3 regions of the Streptomyces sp. NPDC089919 genome follow, and region 2 is predicted to be linked to each of the others. Evidence: riboswitches for the same ligand, from Rfam matches in the RefSeq annotation. Region 2 holds a riboswitch; each other region holds the start of a gene.
The links. Region 2 has a riboswitch for cobalamin ahead of AB0O40_RS12025 (CbtB domain-containing protein). Riboswitches for the same ligand answer to the same signal wherever they lie in the genome.
Positions count from the first base shown of each region.

Region 1: it holds a riboswitch for cobalamin, as region 2 does, so the genes downstream of both, AB0O40_RS14090 (hypothetical protein) here and AB0O40_RS12025 (CbtB domain-containing protein) in region 2, are expected to answer to the same signal.
Region 3: it holds a riboswitch for cobalamin, as region 2 does, so the genes downstream of both, AB0O40_RS13080 (ribonucleoside triphosphate reductase) here and AB0O40_RS12025 (CbtB domain-containing protein) in region 2, are expected to answer to the same signal.

Region 1 is NZ_JBFBGK010000026.1:67,915-72,162, forward strand. It holds gene AB0O40_RS14085 (prenyltransferase/squalene oxidase repeat-containing protein) at 1-1,786, opposite strand, end outside; cobalamin riboswitch at 1,899-2,021, opposite strand; cobalamin riboswitch at 2,094-2,234, shown strand; gene AB0O40_RS14090 (hypothetical protein) at 2,346-3,758, shown strand; gene AB0O40_RS14095 (DUF4430 domain-containing protein) at 3,813-4,248, opposite strand, start outside.
Region 2 is NZ_JBFBGK010000021.1:31,552-35,799, reverse strand. It holds gene AB0O40_RS12035 (hypothetical protein) at 1-117, opposite strand, end outside; gene AB0O40_RS12030 (CbtA family protein) at 189-947, opposite strand; gene AB0O40_RS12025 (CbtB domain-containing protein) at 971-1,189, opposite strand; cobalamin riboswitch at 1,225-1,359, opposite strand; gene AB0O40_RS12020 (histidine phosphatase family protein) at 1,365-1,805, shown strand; partial or broken gene AB0O40_RS12015 (GNAT family N-acetyltransferase) at 1,925-2,255, opposite strand; gene pucL (factor-independent urate hydroxylase) at 2,324-3,241, opposite strand; gene AB0O40_RS12005 (aspartate aminotransferase family protein) at 3,503-4,248, opposite strand, start outside.
Region 3 is NZ_JBFBGK010000024.1:15,247-19,494, forward strand. It holds gene AB0O40_RS13080 (ribonucleoside triphosphate reductase) at 1-1,363, opposite strand, end outside; cobalamin riboswitch at 1,406-1,560, opposite strand; gene AB0O40_RS13085 (TetR/AcrR family transcriptional regulator) at 1,618-2,361, opposite strand; gene AB0O40_RS13090 (amidase) at 2,533-4,248, shown strand, end outside.

The sequences.
Region 1 (4,248 bases), on a different contig from region 2:
CGACGATCCCGCGCAGGGCGGTCTTCTCGGCGCCGGTGGCGGCCAGGGCGTACGCCCCGTCGATGGTCAGGCCGAAGTCGGCGAATCCGGTGCCGGGGGTGCTCTCGTAGTAGTGGCCCTTGATCAGGCGGCTGCTCTTGACGAGGTAGGCCGAGCCCTTCTTCGGGTCGGGGGCCGCGCCCGGGACGGTGGTGGGGCCGGCCGTCGGCCGGGTGGTGGGCACGGTGGGCGTGGGGGTCGGTGCCGGCTCCTCGCGGGTCAGCGCGAACAGGTCGGTGCGGGCGCCCGCGACGGTCGCGGGGACGGTGGCGTAGAGCAGCGGGTCGGTGCCCCCGGCCTCGAACGCGAAGGCACCACTGGTCAGTTGCTGCTTGGACAGCCAGGAGACGGCCGCGTCCGCCGCGTCGACGTCGCCGAGCGCGCGCATCGCCTGGGCGGCGAAGCCGGTGGCGTAGGCGCTGCCCACCGTGCCGTACGAGGCGGCCGGCAGGCCGCCGTCCGCGAGCTGGGCCTTCTTGAGGTAGGCACGGGCCTTGGCCACCTCGGCGGTGTACCCGCCGGCCCGCTTGAGGGCGAGGACCATCAGGCCGGTGGCGCCGGCCTCGCTGTCGCACCAGTCACCGGGGCGGATGAGCATGCTGGTGAAGCCGCCGTCCTCGCACTGGAAGTCGGTCAGCCGGCTCACCGCGTCCGCCGGCGGCTTCAGACGGCCGCCCACCAGGGCGATGACGGCGAGCGCCTGCCCCTCGGCCTGTCCGGAGGTGGTGGGGAAGTCGCCCTTGACGGTGCAGCCCGGCAGGGGCGCGGGGGCGTCCGAGCCGCTGGGGCAGACGCTCTTGACGAGGTCGCCCAGCAGGTCGTGGCCGCCGGTCGCGTGCGGGTCGCCGCCGATGGCCTCGGCCGTCAGGGCCAGGCGGGCCGCGGCGGCCGGCTCCGGGACCTGGTCCTTGCCCGCCGGGTAGGCGAAGGCATCGGTCTGCTCGGGCCGGGCCAGGAAGGCGGCGGCCTTGGCGGCCGTCGGGCTCTTGCGGTCGGCCGCTGCGAGCGCGAAGACGCTCTCGGCGGTGAGCAGGTGGTTGGGGGCGCCGGTCGTCACGTCGACGACCCGCTCGCCGTCCTTGAGCTGCCCGGTCACCCAACGGGTGGCGGCGGCCATGTCGACGGCGCCGTAGGGGATTCCGGGCTTGGCCGGGTCCGTGGGCCGGGGCTTCGAACCGCCGCCGGCCCGGACGTCGTCCGGGGAGAAGGTGGGCCGGCCCTTGCTGCCGCCGATGTCCGTGCCGCCGTACACCCAGGCGTCCACGTCGCCCGGCTTGGGGGTGCGGGACATGGCGCCGAGCGGGCTGTACGTCCACTTCTTCTGTCCGGGCGAGGCGATCCAGTACGACCAGTAGGCGGAGGCCGGCGGCGTGAGCTCGCAGGCCTCCTTGTCCGGAGTCGGGTACTGCTTGCCGGAGTTGAAGGAGGCGGTGCCGATCCGGCAGATGAAGGCGGGGCCGTCGTGGACGGTGCCGGCCGTGGTGAAGCCGGCCTCGTGCAGCAGTTCGTAGCCGGTGGTCGGAGTGGTGTCGCAGCCGCGGACGACCTTCCCGCCGAAGGGGCCGAAGTCGACCGCGACGACGGCGCCGACGGTGGCCGTGCACTTCGTGAGGGGGTCGGCGCTGGCAGGTGTGGCAGGTGCGAGGAAGGCGACCGCCGCACCGCACGTCAGCGCCAACGCCGCGCCCAGGCCCAGGAGTCTGCGCCCGGCGCTCCTGTGCCGGTTCGCCTGCTGTTCGGTCTTCACCCGCGGCCCCTCGTCCGTGCCGGACGGAGTACGGGAACGTGGCGGGACGCCCCGTGCGCGAGCTCCGCGGGGGCGATGACGACCACGCCGTAGTCCGCGACGGCGTTCTTCGTGCACTGACACGGCCACAGGCAATCCGGCTCGCCCGGGACGGTGCCGGGCCTACGGTTGCGGGTCAGCGCCGGAATTCGACCGGCTTCCCCTGGGGCTGAGTACTTATCAGCCGACATCGAACACGCCCCGGACAGCGCCGTCAAGGTGGGGTGCGTCTCATCCGATCGGCGCCGTCGGCCCCTGCTCGACCGCGCTGGCGGACCCTTGATCACTCAGGTAGCGTCCTGGGCGCCACATGGGGGAATCCGGTGCGAATCCGGAGCTGACGCGCAGCGGTGTGGCACGGCGGACGCCGTGCCGAGCCCGAATGCCCGTGCGGTGACGAAGCATCAGGAAGCCGTACCACGCGTTCCGGACGGCGGCCCCCTCCCCCGGCCGTGCCGTCCTGCGGCGTGCCGTCGGGGACGAGCGGCCGGCCGGCGTCCGCCGACCCCAGGAGCAGGCCATGAACCGTTCCCGTACCTCCCGCCGTCTCGCGCTCGCGGCGCCCGCCGCGCTCGGCGCCTTCGCGCTGACCGTGCTGCCGGCCTTCGCCACGTCCACCCCGGCGCAGATCGCCACGTCCAAGGCGAACGGTGTGACGTACCTCAAGTCCCTCCAGGCCGCGGACGGTTCGTACGCCGGATCCGGGCTGTCCAACGAGTGGGCCTTCAGCGCCTTCGCCGCCGCGGGTACCGCGGTCGTCGACGTCTACCCCGGCGGGGACACCACGAAGAACGCCCGGACCGTCTACCGCAACCTGCTCGGCACGTCCGGCTGGCCCTCCGCCTCGCCGGTGGTCACCGACTACGAGCGGGGCGCCCTCAACGCGAACGCGGCCGGCATCGACCCGGCCCGGGTCTCGGCCTCCCGCAACCTGATCGCGAACATCTACTCCTACTGGCAGACCGCCGAGCCGGGCTACTTCGGCCCGTCCGCGAACTTCAACGGCACCGTCTTCGCCGCGCTCGCCCTGGGCGGTGCCAAGACGCAGGCCGGCGGGGTCCGCATACCCCAGTCCCTCACCGACTCGCTGGTGGCCCGCATCCGCGCCAACCAGCACAACGACGGCGGCTGGCAGTACAGCAAGGCCGAGGGCAACCCGACCGCCCTGGCCACCGCCGGCGACGTCGACATGACCGGCGCGGCGATGGCCGCCCTGTGCGCCTCCGGCGTCCCGAACACCGACGCCGACGTCGTCCAGGCGAAGGACTTCCTCAAGGGCAAGCTGGTCAACACCACCGGCGCCTTCAACTCGATGTACGGCGTCAACACCAGCTCCAACGGCTGGGGCGTCGCGGGCCTCAACGCCTGCGGCATCAACGCCCAGACCGGCGACTTCGTCACCCTGGCCGGCAGGACCCCGGTCGACTTCCTCATCGCCAACCAGTACAACCCTGCCGGCGGTTTCAAGTACAAGCCCAGCGACACCGCCCCGAGCGCCTACGCCTCGATCGACGCGCTGCGCGCGGTGGTCGGCGGCGGCTTCACCTCCGCCCCGCCCGTCCCGGTCACCCCGGGCGCGCCGCAGTGGGTGGCCCAGTCGGCCTTCACCTCGGGTACCGCGACCAAGCTGGCGCTCACTGTGGACGACGGCGCCGGCAACCTGAAGGCCTGCGCCGTCTCCATCACGCCGACCGGTACCACCACCACCCTCGGCGACGTCCTGACCGCGGCGATCGGCTCGGCCGCCCCGTCCGGCTGCGTCACCAGCGTCACGCCGTCGTCCGGGACCGGCACCGTCACCGCCGTCAACGGCAAGGCGAACAGCGGCTCGAACAGCTGGAAGGTGAGCGTGGACGGGTCCGCCTTCGCGGGCGCCACCCGCGGCAAGGTCATCAACGTCGGTGACACCATCGCGCTGCGCTGGGGAGCCTGACGGACGGCGGGCGGGGCGGGTCAGCACCGGCCCCGCCCGCACCCTCCCGACGGATCAGAAGGACGTCCAGACGAACGACACCTGGTCGCCCGCGTTCAGCTTGAACTGGCAGCCGCCGACCGGGGTGGGCGTGCCGTTGACGGATATGTTCCAGTAGGCCGAACCGCCGCCGCTGACACCCTTGATGGTGTCCACGGAGAAGTCGTCGAAGGACGCGTACCAGGTGCCGTCCCAGCCGAAGTAGTGGTTCTTGGCCGCGTCGTCCAGGGCCGCGGTCGGGGTCGGCACCTTGGTCGGGTTGGCGCCACCGTTGGTGCCGTCGCACTTGTGGGTACCACCGGTGGCGGTGCTCACGTCGTGGCCCTTGGTCTTGACCTTGCCCTTGAACAGCAGGCCGTCGGGGCCCTGCACGGTGAGGGTGACCTTGACGGCGGCGTTGGTGTTCACCGGCTTGGCGTGGGCGACGGCGGGCGCGGCGGTGAGGCCGGTG
Region 2 (4,248 bases):
GAGCAGGACGTGGAGGAAGGGCACGAGCGCCAGCAGTAAGGCGTTCAGCCACAAGGGTGCGGAGCCGGTCCAGCCGTGCCACTGCCACACACCGGTCTTCTCGATCTGCACGCTCACGGCGCCGCCCCCGGGTAACTCGCCTCGTTGAAAGGCCTGTTGTACCCGAAGGGGCGGCGTCCGAAGTAGCCTCAGGACACGACGGCCGCAGATTCGCGGGCTGCGGCGGCCGGGGCCGGCTGGAGCAGGCGCTGGGCCAACTCGCCGAAGACCAGCCCGAAGACGGCCCAGAGGGTGGCCTGGATCGCCAGCGAGGCGAGCCGGAACTGCCACATGAGGGTGGCCGGGAAGTCGGCCGGGACCTCGTTGACCGCGGGCAGGAAGGCGTACGCCAGCCCGATCGCGGCCACGAAGGCCACGCCCGCGACGACACTGGCGTGCCAGTTGCCCAGGCGCGGCGCCAGCCGCCGGCCGAGGATCACGGCGCCGGCCGCGAGCAGCAGGCTCAGCGCGATCATCAGCAGGTACAGGGTGGTGCGCTCGCCGACGGTGTCGGGGTCGCCCACCGACGGCGGGTTGGCCGGGTACTTGAAGAACGGCACCAGCGTGACGGCGACGAACGCCCCCACCGCCACCAGCGCGACGGTGGCCCGGGCGTGGAACCGCCCGATCCGGCCGAGCAGGAAGCAGGTGACCAGCGCGGCGATGCCGCCCAGGGCCACCCCGAAGAGCACCACGCCGGTGGTCAGGCCCGCGGTGGACTGCAGGGCCCGGCTGACCAGTTCCTCGCCGTGCTCGTGCCCGGCGGCCTCGTGCGCCTCCTCGAAGGCGATGGCGGAGTCCACCCGGGGCTCGCCCAGGAGGTAGGAGACGAGGGCGGCGAACAGGCTCGCCACCAGGCCCGCGACCATGCCGCGGACCAGGAGGGCGCGTACCGAGACGGAGTTCACGATCGGCGTTCCTCCGCGGTGGGTCAGTGGCAGGGGAAGCCGAGGAGGTGGCGGCCGTCGTGCATCCACTCGTGGATGGTCTCGCCCTGGAAGACCGAGGTGGCGCCCTGCTCGGCGCCCACGAAGTAGAGCATCACGAGCATCAGGACGCCGACGAAGACGGCCCACGGGGCCAGTTCCTTCAGCGAGACGGGGGCGACGGCCGGAACCGCGGTCGTCGCGGGCGCAGTCGACTGAGCCATGGCAGAACCTCCAGGGGGAACACGCGTCCCGGTCAGTGGTGCACTAGCCGACGGTTACGGGTCTGACTCATCCCCGGGGGGACTCACAGTGGCGCGACCGTGCCGGATTCTCACCGGTACTTCCGTCATACCGTCGTCATGTCGTTCGCGACCGTACCGCGTTTATGCTGCGCTTATGAACCCCTCAACGGTACGAGTTGTCCTGGTCACACCAGCGATGCAGCGTTCGTCGAGGGAACACCGTTTCGAGCCCGCCGGACCCTTCGCGATGGACGCCGGGGAGTGGACCGGACGGACCCTGGACGAGGTCGCCGCGGCGGATCCCGCCGCGCTCCACAACTGGCTCACCGACCCCGCCTACGCGCCCCCCGGCGGCGAGTCCGTCGAGACGCTGGTCGCCCGGGCCGGCGCCTGGCTGGCCGGACTCGAGCCCGGTACGCACCGGATCACCGCGGCCCAGGCCTTCGTCCGGGCCGCGGTGGTGCACGCACTGGACCTCCCGCCCGCCGTCTTCTGGCGACTGGACGCCCGCCCCGCCACGGCCACCGAACTCACCGGCCGAACCGGCCGCTGGAACCTCCGCCTGGGCGTCCCGGACGCCGAGCCCGCCTCCTAGGACCTGTCCGGGGATCAAACCGGGCTCGATCCTGGGGACTCGGTACCGCCGGGGTGGTCCGGAGCCGCCCCGCCGGACCGGACGCCGATCGGCTTGCGGTAGCGGACGTATTCGTTCCTGCGCCGGTACCCGGCTGCGAGCAGCAGCTCCGTCGCATCCTTCTCGGAGGCCATGGCGTTCGCGCCGAACACGGCCGTCCGTGCGGTTCCATGGTGCTGCACGAGCCGACGGATGCGGGCCTCGGCCCAGTCCAGCATGGCCGAGCCGATGCCCGCACCGCGGTGCTCGGGCAGCAGGTAGCCGCGGTGCAGGTACAGCCAGGTCCCGTCCCGCACAGCCCAGCCGCACCGCGACCATCGCGCCGTGGTCCTCGGCGCCGCGATACGGCCGGAAGAGGCAGCTGGGCTGCCGTCCCGGCGAGCCGTTGCCGCTGCCGCCGTTCTCGCTCATGCCGAAGCCTCCCGCTCCGTCGGGCACGTGGTCAGCGAGCGTGGGCCGTGCCGGCCGGACGCCGGGTCCTAGGCGGTGATCCAGTCGCTGGTGGCGATGACCGGGGTCACGCCGTCGCGGTGGATGGTGCCCTCGATCAGGCCGTACATGCGGTCGGCCGCGTAGTAGACCTCGTTGTCGTTCTTGAGGCCGAAGGGCTCGAGGTCCACCAGGAAGTGGTGCTTGTTGGGGAGGTTCAGCCGGACCTCGTTGACCCGGGGGCAGTTGTCGAGGACCCGCTCGGCCATGGCGTTCAGCGTCTGCTGGAGCGAGTACGAGTAGGTCTCGGCGAAGGCCTCGAGCATGTGCTTGCGCACCTTCTTGTACGAGGCGTCCCAGTCGGTGGCCGGGTCGTCGGAGGCGAGCGCCGAATGCGCCCAGCGGGAGGTCACCTTGGTCGCCAGGATGCGGTCGTGCGCCTCCTGGAGGGTGGTGTACCTGTCCTTGATGAAGCCGTGGAACTCGGAGTTGGTGGAGTTCATCACCGTCAGGTCCTTCAGGCCGGAGATGACCTGGAGGCCGGTGGTCTCGCTGTAGGTGATCTGCGCGGTGCGCACCTCCTGGCCCTTGCGGACGAAGGAGTGCTGCTCCTTGCGGGTCGGCACCGGGATGCGGTCCCAGCCGTACTCCTCGATGCGGATCTGCGCCTCGCGGATCGGCGACTGGGAGGAGACGAAGTGCTTGGCGAGCAGGATCCCGAAGGCCTCGGGCGAGTCGACGCCGTGCTCCTTGGCGAAGGCGTAGACGGTGTTCTTCGTCGTGTCCGTCGGCAGGCAGTTGGCGTTGTCGCCGGTCAGGTGCACGTCGCGGAACTCGCCGCGGAGCGCGACCGAGACGTTGAGGTCGCGGATCTCGTGCCAGGAACCGTCGTTGCCCTTGCGGGTGACCTTGACGATGCGGTTCTCGGCCTTGCCGTACTGGTTCTGGGCCAGGACGTGCTTGCTCATGGCTGACTTCCTTCGGGTCTACGGAGTCCGGCTGACTGGATCCCGTACGCCCGGCGTCCGGCGGCCGTGCCGATCTGCTGCCCGGCCCGCCCCCCGCCGTTCGGTCCGCGAAGGACCGCCCCGGGACTGACGTGCATCCCGGTCCGTAGGTGCTGCTCCGGATTGCAACACGGCCGTCAGGGGTTCGGCCCGGCGCGGATCCTCCGAGACGGCCGCCGGTTCCTGGTGGGAACCGACGACCGGCCGGGGGCTCGTCCGGAGTCAGTCCATCAGCGCGTCGGTGACGGACAGGGCCTCGTCCAGCACCGCCAGCCCCTCCTTGGCCTCCGCCTCGGAGAGGGTGCACGGGGGCGCGATGTGGGTGCGGTTCATGGTGGTCAGCGGCCACAGCCCGCGCTCGCGGCAGGCCGCGGCGAAGGCGTTGACCGGCGCCATGGCCGCGCCGGCGGCGCCGTACGGCACCAGGGGCTCCCGGGTCTCCCGGTTGCGTACGAGCTCCAGCGCCCAGAAGGTGCCCAGGCCCCGCACCTCGCCCACGGAGGGGTGCCGCCCGGCCAGCTCCCGCAGCCCCGGGCCCAGCACCCGCTCGCCGATCCGGGCGGAGTGCCCGATGACGTCCTCCTCCGCCATGGTGGTGATGGTGGCGACCGCGGCCGCGCAGGCCAGCGGGTGACCGGAGTAGGTCAGGCCGCCCGGGTAGGGGCGGGTGGCGAAGGTGTCGGCGATCTCCGGGGAGATGGCCACGCCGCCGAGCGGGACGTAGCCGGAGTTGACGCCCTTGGCGAAGGTCAGCAGGTCGGGGGTGACGTCCCAGTGCTCGGCGGCGAACCACCGGCCGGTGCGGCCGAAGCCGACCATGACCTCGTCCAGGACGAAGACGATCCCGTACCGGTCGCAGAGCGCGCGCACCCCCGCCAGGTAGCCCGCCGGCGGCACCAGGACGCCGGAGGAGCCCGGGACGGTCTCCAGCACGATCGCGGCGATCGAGGACGAGCCCTCGAAGACGA
Region 3 (4,248 bases), on a different contig from region 2:
GCAGGATGCCGGGGAAGCGCCGGCGGTCCTCCTTGGCGAAGCGGTAGGTGGTGCCCTCGGCGGGGGTGGCCTCCAGGTTGTAGAGGTGCCCGGTCCGCTCCTGGAACTCGACCATCCGGGCCCGTACGTGGTCGAGCAGCCGTACGGCCAGGGCGTGCCCCTGGGGGTCGGTGATGTCCTGCGCGTCGTGCGTGAAGTTGCGGATCATCTCGTTGATCCCGTTCACGCCGATGGTGGAGAAGTGGTTGCGCAGGGTGCCGAGGTAGCGCCGGGTGTACGGGAAGAGGCCGTCGTCGATCAGCTTCTGCACGGTCACCCGCTTGGTCTCCAGGCTGTCCCGGGCCAGGTCGAGCAGGCGGTCGAGGGCCGCGAGGAGTGCCGGCTCGTCGCCGGCGTGCAGGTGCCCGAGCCGGGCGCAGTTGATCGTGACGACCCCCAGTGAGCCAGTCTGTTCCGCGCTGCCGAAGAGGCCGTTGCCGCGCTTGAGCAGTTCGGTGAGGTCGAGCTGGAGGCGGCAGCACATCGAGCGGATCATGCCGGGGTCGAGCTCGGAGTTGATGAAGTTCTGGAAGTACGGCAGGCCGTATTTCGCGGTCATCCCGAAGAGCCGGGTGGCGTTCTCGCTCTCCCAGTCGAAGTCCTTCGTGATGTTGTAGGTGGGGATGGGGAAGGTGAAGACCCGGCCGGTGGCGTCCCCGGCCGTCATGACCTCGATGTAGGCGCGGTTGATCAGGTCCATTTCGGCCTGGAGGTCGCCGTAGGTGAATGCGGCCTCCTCTCCGCCGATCACGGGGACCTGCCCGCGCAGGTCTTCCGGACAGGTCCAGTCGAAGGTGAGGTTCGTGAAAGGGGTCTGCGTTCCCCAGCGCGAGGGCACGTTGAGGTTGTGCACCAGTTCCTGGACGCCCTGGTACACCTCGGCGTAGGTCATCGCGTCCGCGCGGACGAAGGGCGCCATATAGGTGTCGAAGGAGCTGAAGGCCTGCGCGCCCGCCCATTCGTTCTGGAGGGTGCCGAGGAAATTGACGATCTGGCCGACCGCCGAGGAGAAGTGCCGGGGCGGCGCCGAGTCGATCTGGCCGGGTACGCCGTTGAACCCCTCGGTCAGCAGGGTGCGCAGGGACCAGCCCGCGCAGTAGCCCGAGAGCATGTCGAGGTCGTGGAGGTGCAGGTCGCCCTCCCGGTGCGCCCGCCCGACGGCTTCGGGATACACCTGGTCGAGCCAGTAGTTGGCGACGACCTTGCCCGCGACGTTGAGGATGAGTCCACCGAGCGAATAGCCCTGGTTGGCGTTGGCGTTCACCCGCCAGTCGCTCCGGTCGAGGTATTCGGTCACCGAGTCCACGGCATTGATGTGCGTCACGTCAGCCCTCCCACGAGGCGTCCGGAATGGTCCGTCGCACGGGGCGTGCGACCGGGCGCCGGCAGGTATCGGACTCGGGCCCTTTCCAGGACCCATACCGTTGCGGGGCAGCTCCGGATTCCCACCGGATTCCCTGTTTCCTCGGCCGGGCGCCACCAGGGGCGCGCTCAGGCCGAACCGACGCCGTTCACACTACATACGGAAGTGAATGGAAATGCCCGCCCAACATGTAGTGGTGACCTTGGGCCTGACGATCAGGACTTCGGTCCTGCCGGAGCGGGGCGCAGTTCGCGTTCGAGGGCGGCGAGGGCGAAGGCGTGCGGGGAGGCGTGCTGCCAGCGGGACCGGCCGAGCATGACGTCCTCGGCCAGGCCGCTGAGCATGGCGACGGACCGGACGGTGAACTCGGGGAGGTCCACCTCGGCGAACTGCCCCAGCGACCGGCCCTCCCGGACGATGGCCGCCAGGCGCTCGTCCCAGCCGTCCAGCAGGTCGGTGAGGACGCGCAGGCCCGCTTCGTCGTGGCGCTGGGCCAGTACCTGGGTCCACAGCGCGTAGCGCTCGTCGCCCTGGTGCGGCGGCAGGTAGAAGCGGACGAACAGGTCCAGCTTCTCGGCGGGGGACGCGGCCCGGTCGGCGGCCTCCTGGAAGCGCGCCCACAGGTCCGCCTGGCTCCAGGCGAGGACTTCCAGCAGCAGCCGGTCCTTCTTGCCGAAGTGGTAGAGGATGTGGCCGGTGCTCATCCCGGCCCGGGCGGCGATGTCCGACATCCGCACGGCCCCGGTGCCCTTCTCGGCGATGACGGCGATGGCGGCCCGCATCGCCCGCCCGCGCGCCTCGTCCCCGCTGCGCTGACGCCTCCGGTCGGCCGAGGCCGGGGCCGACGTCTGGGACCCGGACCGGCCGGCGGCCGCCGCCCCGGCGCCGGCCGGCCCGGTCGCACCCTCCGGCGGCAGGGGGCGGTCGGAGGGCCGGGACCCGGTCTCTGGCGTCGGCATGGGCTCACTTTCGGTGACGGAAAATCCGGACCCCAGTCTAGGTTCCAAAAATCTAGATTCCTGATCTAGACTAAAAATCTAGTCAGGACGATGGGGAGCACGGCCGTGTACGCGGTCCGCCCCGACGGCCGGCAGCCCGACTGTTCCACCCAGCCACCCGGAGACACCCTCATGACGCGCGGATTCGATGTCGTGGAGACCTGTATCGCCGACCTGCGCACCGCGCTGGAGAAGGGCGAGACGACCGCCGTCGCCCTGCTCGACGCCTACCTGGCACGGATCGAGGCGTACGACCGCCCGGGCACGGCCACCGCGCTGAACGCCATGGTCGTGATGAACCCCGACGCCCGCGCGGACGCGGAGGCCTCCGACGCCCGCCGCGCCCGCGGCGAGGTGCTGGGCCCGCTGGACGGCATCCCGTACACCGCGAAGGACAGCTACCTCGCCAAGGGGCTCACGGCTGCGTCCGGCTCCCCCGCCTTCGAGCACCTGGTCGCCCAGCGCGACGCCTTCGCCATCGAACGGCTGCGCGCCGGCGGGGCCGTCCTCATCGGCCTGACCAACATGCCGCCGATGGCCAACGGCGGCATGCAGCGCGGCGTGTACGGCCGCGCGGAGAGCCCCTACAGCGCCGACTGGCTCACCAGCGCCTACGGCTCCGGCTCCTCCAACGGCTCCGGCACCGCGACCGCCGCGTCCTTCGGCGCCTTCGGGCTCGGCGAGGAGACCTGGTCCTCCGGCCGCGCGCCCGCCTCCAACAACGCACTGTGCGCCTACACCCCCAGCCGGGGCGTGATCTCGGTCCGCGGCAACTGGCCGCTGGTGCCGACCATGGACGTCGTCGTCCCGCACACCCGCACCATGGCGGACCTGCTCGAACTGCTCGACGTCATCGTCGCCGACGACCCGCACACCCGCGGGGACCTGTGGCGCGCCCAGCAGTGGATCCCGCTGCCCGCCGCCTCGCAGGTCCGGCCCGCCTCCTACCCGGCCCTGGCGGCCGCCGAGGGCGTGCTCGCGGGCAAGCGCGTCGGCGTCCCCCGGATGTACGTCAACGCCGACCCCGACGCCGGCACCAACCCCGAGGGGGGCATCGGCGGCCAGACCGGGCAGCGCGTCGACACCCGCCCGTCGGTCATCAGCCTGTGGGAGGCGGCGCGCCGCGACCTGGAGGCCGCCGGCGCCGAGGTGGTCGAGGTCGACTTCCCCGTCGTCTCGAACTACGAGTCCGACCGCCCCGGGGCGCCCTCGCTGCTCACCCGCGGGCTGGTCGCCCGCGAGTACCTGACCTTCGAGATCGAGGACCTGTCCGCCTGGGCGTGGGACGACTTCCTGCGCGCCAACGGCGACCCGCAGCTGTCCAGCCTGGCCGAGGTCGACGGCGCCCGGATCTGGCCCAAGCAGGAGGGCGAACTGCCCGACCGCTACGAGGGCTTCGACGACACGATCGGCGACTACCCGCGCTTCGTGCGCGAGCGCCCGTACGCCTCCCTCGCCGAGATGCCGCACCTCGAGGACGGGCTGCGCGGGCTCGAGGAGACCCGCCGCGTCGACCTGGAGGTGTGGATGGACGGGCTGGGCCTGGACGCGGTGGTCTTCCCGGCGGTCGCCGACGTCGGCCCCGCCGACATGGACGTGTCCGAGGCCTCCGCCGACCTCGGCTGGCGCAACGGCGTCTGGGTCGCCAACGGCAACCTGGTCCCCCGCCACCTCGGCATCCCTACGGTGACCGTGCCGATGGGCACCATGACGGACACCGGCATGCCGGTCGGCCTCACCTTCGCGGGCCGCGCCTACGACGACAACGCCCTGCTGACCCTCGCCGCGGCCTTCGAGCGCACCGGCAGCCGGCGCACGGAACCGCTGCGCACGCCGCGCCTGACGGTC